2 linked regions of the Aquabacterium sp. OR-4 genome follow. The protein of the gene in region 2 interacts with the protein of the main gene of each other region in a pairwise test. Links are inferred from orthologs where the notes say so. Each region holds a gene or a part of one and is shown on either strand. Other genes may lie near its edges.

Region 1 (3,048 bases), 1.0 Mb from region 2 along the record:
ATCGCATTCGTGCTGCACCACGCGGGCGTGAAAGCCATCGGCCTCGCGCTCGATCGGCCGACCCAGCGGGTCGACCCCGCTGTAGCGGATGCGCGCATGGCGCGGCACGCGGCCGCGCAGGCCGGGCACCGAGAGGCAGCCCTCCCAGTCGCTTTCCAGCGCCTCGCCCAGCGGCGTGATCTGCGGGTTGATCAGCACCGTGGCCGGCACCAGCGGGCGGTCGGGGTAGCGCGGGTTGGGGCCGCCGCCGCCAAAGATCACCACCTGCAGATCGACGCCGATCTGCGGCGCGGCCAGGCCGGCGCCCTGCGCGGCCACCATGGTCTCGGCCATGTCCACCAGCAGCTGGTGCAGCTCGGGGGTGTCGAAGGCGGTGACCGGCTGCGCCACGCGCAGCAGGCGGGCATCGCCCATTTTCAGAATCTCTCGCACGGCCATGGGCTGGGTTCCTCGGCGGGGGTTTTGGATCAGGTGGCGGTGATCGAACTCAGGCCGCTGGCCCGGCCGCCGCAGCGCCGGCCAGCAGGGCCTGCAGGCCGGCTTCGTCCAGCACGGTGATGCCCAGCTCGCGCGCCTTGTCGAGCTTGCTGCCGGCCTCCTCACCCGCCACCACGGCATAGGTCTTCTTGCTCACGCTGCCGGCCACCTTGCCGCCGGCGGCCTCGATCAGCGCCTTGGCGTCCTCGCGGCCCAGGCTGGGCAGGGTGCCGGTGAGCACCAGGGTCTTGCCGGCCAGCACCTGCGGCACCGTGGTGGCGCCCTCGCCTTCGGGCCAGGCGATGCCGGCGGCACGCAGCCGCTCGACCACCTCGCGGTTGTGCGCCTGGTCGAAGAAGCTGCGGATGCTGTGGGCCACGATGGGGCCCACATCGGGCACCTGCAGCAACTCGGGCTCGGGCGCGTCCATCACTCGGTCCAGGCTGCCGAAGTGGCGCGCCAGGTCCTTGGCCGTGGCCTCGCCCACCTGGCGGATGCCCAACGCGAACAAGAAGCGCGGCAGCGTGGTGGCCTTGCTTTTCTCGAGTGCGGCCACCAGGTTCATCGCGCTTTTTTCGCCCATGCGCTCCAGCGCGCTGAGCTTGGCCAGGCCCAGGGTGTACAGCTCGGGCAGGGTGCGGATCAGACCGCCGTCGACCAGCTGATCCACCAGCTTGTCGCCCAGGCCTTCCACGTCCATCGCACGGCGGCCGGCAAAGTGCAGCAAGGCCTGCTTGCGCTGGGCCGGGCAGAACAGGCCGCCCGAGCAGCGGTAGTCCATGCCGCCACGCTCGCGCTCGGCCAGGCTGCCACACACCGGGCACAGCCGCGGCCAGATGCGGAAGTTGGGCACATAGGCCGCGCGCGCGCCGGGCAGGCGGCCCACCACCTCGGGAATCACGTCGCCGGCGCGGCGCACGATCACCCGGTCGCCCACGCGCACGCCCTTGCGACGCAGCTCGAACAGGTTGTGCAGCGTGGCATTGCTCACCGTGGTGCCGCCCACGAACACCGGCTCGAGCTTGGCCACCGGCGTGAGCTTGCCGGTGCGGCCCACCTGCACGTCGATGCCGTTCAGCCGCGTGGCCTGCTCCTGCGCCGGGTACTTGTGGGCCACGGCCCAGCGCGGCTCGCGGGTCTTGAAGCCCAGCTGCTGCTGCAGCGCCAGGCTGTCGACCTTGTAGACCACGCCATCGATGTCGAAGGGCAGCGCGTCGCGCTGCGCGGCGATGTGCTGGTGAAAGGCCACCAGGCCTTCGGCGCCCTGCACCGCCGCGTTCTCGCGCGCCACCGGCAGGCCCAGCCCGGCCAGCGCCGCCAGCAGGCCGTGCTGGGTGGCCGGGGGCTCGTGGCCCGCGATCCAGCCCTGCACCTCGCCCAGGCCATAGGCAAAAAAGCTCAGCGGCCGCTGCGCCGCCTGGGTGGAGTCGAGCAGGCGCACCGCGCCGGCCGCGGCATTGCGCGGGTTGATGTAGGTCTTGTCGCCACGCTCGCGCTGGCGCTCGTTGAGCGCCTCGAAATCGTCGCGGCGCATGTAGACCTCACCGCGCACCTCGAGCACCGGCGGTGCCTCGCCCTGCAGGCGCAGCGGGATGGCGCCCCCGGCCCCGGGCCGGCCGCGCACGGTGCGGATGTTGTGGGTGACGTCCTCGCCGCTCTCGCCATCGCCGCGCGTGGCGGCCTGCACCAGCAGGCCCTGCTCGTAGCGCAGATTGATGGCCAGGCCGTCGAACTTGAGCTCGGCGTGGTAGGCCACCGGTGGCGCGTCGGCGGCCAGGCCCAGCTCGCGCCGCACCCGCGCATCGAAGGCGCGCGCGCCCTCGGCGCTGGTGTCGGTCTCGGTCTGGATCGACAGCATCGGCACCACGTGGCGCACCGGCTGCAGCCCGTCCAGCACGGCAGCGCCGACGCGCTGGGTGGGCGAATCGGCACTGCGCAGCGCGGGGTCGGCGGCCTCCAGCGCCTGCAGGGCCTGGAACAGCCGGTCGTATTCGGCATCCGGGATCTCGGGCGCCGCCAGCGCGTGGTAGCGGTGGCCGTGGTACAGCAGCAGTGCCCGCAGCGCGGTGGCGCGGGCGGCGGGATCACCGGCATCGCCCGGATCGGCGGGCGGTTCGGGCAGGGCAGGCAAGGCGGGCATGTCGGGCATCAGGGCGCCAAGTTTAGGGGGCCGGCGCCGCGCCGCGTGCGGCCTCTGTACAGTGCCGCGCAACGGGCGCCCCACCGCGCCTGCATGAAGCTTTGTCCATGCCCTCTCCCGCCCCCCTGCTGCGCCTGGCGCTGACCGGCCTGCTGATCACCCTGGCCGCCGCCGCGCCGGTGCACGCAGCCACGCGCACGCCGGCCCGCGCGGCGCCGCTGCCGATGCGCCTGCCCGAGGGCGTGCGGCCCACCGCCTACCGCCTGTCGCTGGTGGTCGACCCGGCCCAGCCCACGCACCGCGGCGAGGTCGAGATCGACATCACATTGAGCAAGCCGTCCGGCACGGTGCTGCTGCATGCCAAGGACCTGCGCATCACGGCCGCCTGGGCCGAGACCGGCGCCCACCGCCGCGCGGCGCAGGTGCGCCAG
Region 2 (3,264 bases):
CCACACCCAGCGCCGCGCCCAGCGCGGTGGCCGTGGCGGTGGACGGCCAGGGCCAGTTCTTCTGGGGTGACGAGCCGGTCAAGGCCGAGCAGCTGCAGGCCCGCGTGCGCGAGGCCGCCAGCCGCGACCCCGGCACCGAGGTGCAGCTGCGTGCCGACCAGGCCGTGCCCTATGGCCGCATTGCCGAGCTGATCGGCCTGGTGCAGCAGGCCGGACTGGTGCGCATCGGCTTCGTCACCGAAGGCCAGCCGCCACGCTGAAGCGCCGGCACGGGCTGGTCGCGCCAGACCCCCCTCCTACAATCGGCGGGATGAACGAGAAATACGCCCCCACCGAGGTCGAAGCGGCCGCCCAGTCGCACTGGAACGCGACCGATGCCTACCGTGTGGTCGAGGATCACACGCGGCCCAAGTTCTACGCCTGCTCGATGCTGCCCTACCCCAGCGGCAAGCTGCACATGGGCCATGTGCGCAACTACACCATCAACGACATGCTCGCGCGCCAGCTGCGCATGAAGGGCATGAACGTGCTGATGCCGATGGGCTGGGACGCCTTCGGCCTGCCGGCCGAGAACGCGGCCATGAAGAACAAGGTGCCGCCGGCGCAGTGGACCTACTCGAACATCGCCCACATGAAGGGCCAGATGGCCGCCATGGGCCTGGCCATCGACTGGAGCCGCGAGGTCGCCACCTGCCAGCCGCAGTACTACCGCTGGAACCAGTGGCTGTTTCTGAAGATGCTGGAAAAGGGCATCGCCGAGCGCCGCACCCAGGTGGTGAACTGGGACCCGGTCGACCAGACCGTGCTGGCCAACGAGCAGGTGATCGACGGCCGCGGCTGGCGCAGCGGCGCGCCGGTGGAAAAGCGCGAGATCCCGGGCTACTACCTGAAGATCACCGACTACGCCGACGAGCTGCTGTCGGCAGTGAACAACCCGCAAGACCCGAACTACCTGTCGGGCTGGCCCGAGCGCGTGCGGCTGATGCAGGAGAACTGGATCGGCAAGAGCGAGGGCGTGCGCTTCGCCTTCCCGCACGACATCCGCGATGCCGCCGGTGCGCTGATCGGTGACGGCCGCATGTGGGTGTTCACCACCCGCGCCGACACCATCATGGGCGTGAGCTTCTGCGCCGTGGCGCCCGAGCACCCGCTGGCCACGCATGCCGCCGCCAGCAACCCGGCGCTGGCCGCGTTCATCGAGACCTGCAAGGCCGGCGGCACCACCGAGGCCGAGCTGGCCACCAAGGAGAAGGAAGGCCTGGCCACGGGCCTGTTCGTCACCCACCCGCTCACCGGCGCGCAGGTGGAGGTGTGGGTCGGCAACTATGTGCTGATGAGCTATGGCGACGGCGCCGTGATGGGCGTGCCGGCGCACGACGAGCGCGACTTCGCGTTTGCCAAGAAGTACGCGCTGCCGATCCAGCAGGTGATCGCGGTGGACGGCGAGCACTTCTCCACCGAGGCCTGGGCCGACTGGTATGGCGACAAGCCGCGCGCGCGCTGCGTCCACAGCGGCCTGCTCGACGGCCTGGGCCACAAGGACGCCGTGGCCAAGGTGGCCGAGCTGCTCGGCGCCAAGGGCCTGGGCGAGAAGAAGACCACCTGGCGCCTGCGCGACTGGGGCGTGAGCCGCCAGCGCTACTGGGGCACGCCGATCCCGATCATCCACTGCGCCGAGCATGGTGCGGTGCCGGTGCCCGAGCAGGACCTGCCGGTGGTGCTGCCCGAGGATTGCATCCCCGACGGCAGCGGCAACCCGCTGGCCAGGCGCGAGGACTTCCTCAACGCGCCCTGCCCGGTGTGCGGCCAGCCGGGCCGCCGCGAGACCGACACGATGGACACCTTCGTCGACAGTTCGTGGTACTTCATGCGCTACTGCGATCCGGCCAACCCGCAGGCCATGGTGGCCGACGGCACGCGCTACTGGATGCCGCCCAGCACCAGCGCGGCCGGTGGCGCCGGCATGGACCAGTACATCGGCGGCATCGAGCACGCCATCCTGCACCTGCTGTACGCGCGCTTCTGGACCAAGGCGATGCGCGACCTGGGCCTGGTGGCCATGAGCGAGCCCTTCACCAAGCTGCTGACCCAGGGCATGGTGCTCAACCACATCTACAGCCGGCGCACCGCGCAGGGCGGCATCGAGTACTTCTGGCCGCACGAGGTCGAGAACGTCACCGATGCCGGCGGCAAGGTGGTGGGCGCCAAGCTCAAGAGCGACGGCTCGGCGGTGGACTACGGCGGCGTCGGCACGATGTCGAAGTCGAAGAACAACGGCGTCGACCCGCAGGAGCTGATCGACCGCTACGGCGCCGACACCGCGCGCCTGTTCGTGATGTTCGCCAGCCCGCCCGAGCAGACGCTGGAGTGGAACGACGCCGGCGTCGAGGGCGCGCACCGCTTCCTCAAGCGCGTGTGGGCCTTCGGTGCCAAACACCACGAGGCGCTGCAGCGCGCCACCGCCAGCGATCTGTCGAAGGCCGGGTTGCGCGCCGAGGCCAAGGCGCTGCGCCGCGAGGTGCATCTGGTGCTGCGCCAGATGAGCCACGACTACGAGCGCATGCAGTACAACACCGTGGTCTCGGGTTGCATGAAGCTGCTCAACGCGCTGGAGGCCTTCAAGCCCGACGGCAGTGACGGTGACACCGCCACGCTGTGCGAGGCCGTCTCGGTGCTGCTGCGCGCGCTGTACCCGGCCTGCCCGCACATCAGCCACGGCCTGTGGGTCGAACTGGGCTATGCCGCGGCCATCGGCGGGCTGCTGGATGCGCCCTGGCCCGCGGTGGACGAATCGGCCCTGGTGCAGGACGAGGTCGAGCTGGTGCTGCAGATCAACGGCAAGACCCGCGGCGCCGTGACGGTGCCGGCCGCTGCCGACAAGGCCGCCATCGAGGCGGCCGCGCTGGCCTCGGCCGAGTTCGCCAAGTTCAGCGAAGGCAAGGCGGCCAAGAAGGTGATCGTGGTGCCGGGTCGCCTGGTCAACGTGGTGGTGTGAGCGGCGTGGCGATGATGCTCCGCCGCCGGCAGCTGGGTGCCGTCGCCTTGGCGGCGGCCGCCGCCGGCGCGCTGGGCGGCTGCGGCTTTGCGCTGCGCAGCGAGCCGCCGCTGCCCTTTGCACGCATTGCGCTGCTGGGCCTGGCTGCCGATTCGCCGCTGGGCGAGGAGCTGCAGCGCCGCCTGAGCGGCCAGGTGCAGGTGCTGCCGGCGCCGGCCCAGGCCGAGGTGGTGCTGCGCGTGCTGGAAGACCGGCGCCAGAAGGTGGTG

What was found. Proteins that work in one complex are often made in the same cells at the same time.
Region 1: the proteins of leuS (region 2) and ligA interact in binary tests that used the Escherichia coli proteins (3 or more experiments, as listed by UniProt). The link is inferred for Aquabacterium sp. OR-4 from one-to-one orthologs.

What each region holds. Positions count from the first base shown.
Region 1 is NZ_JAOCQD020000001.1:1,583,409-1,586,456, forward strand. The notes cover bases 53-3,031. They hold ligA (NAD-dependent DNA ligase LigA), read right to left. Parts: upstream 2,618-3,031; coding sequence 488-2,617; downstream 53-487. Other genes in these bases: def (peptide deformylase), read right to left, coding at 53-438; N4G63_RS06745 (M1 family metallopeptidase), read left to right, coding at 2,725-3,031. Outside these bases: more of def, read right to left, coding at 1-52; more of N4G63_RS06745, read left to right, coding at 3,032-3,048. UniProt on the Escherichia coli protein: DNA ligase that catalyzes the formation of phosphodiester linkages between 5'-phosphoryl and 3'-hydroxyl groups in double-stranded DNA using NAD as a coenzyme and as the energy source for the reaction.
Region 2 is NZ_JAOCQD020000001.1:578,471-581,734, reverse strand. The notes cover bases 1-3,195. They hold leuS (leucine--tRNA ligase), read left to right. Parts: upstream 1-310; coding sequence 311-2,995; downstream 2,996-3,195. Other genes in these bases: N4G63_RS02310 (LPS-assembly lipoprotein LptE), read left to right, coding at 3,010-3,195; N4G63_RS02320 (ExbD/TolR family protein), read left to right, coding at 1-260. Outside these bases: more of N4G63_RS02310, read left to right, coding at 3,196-3,264.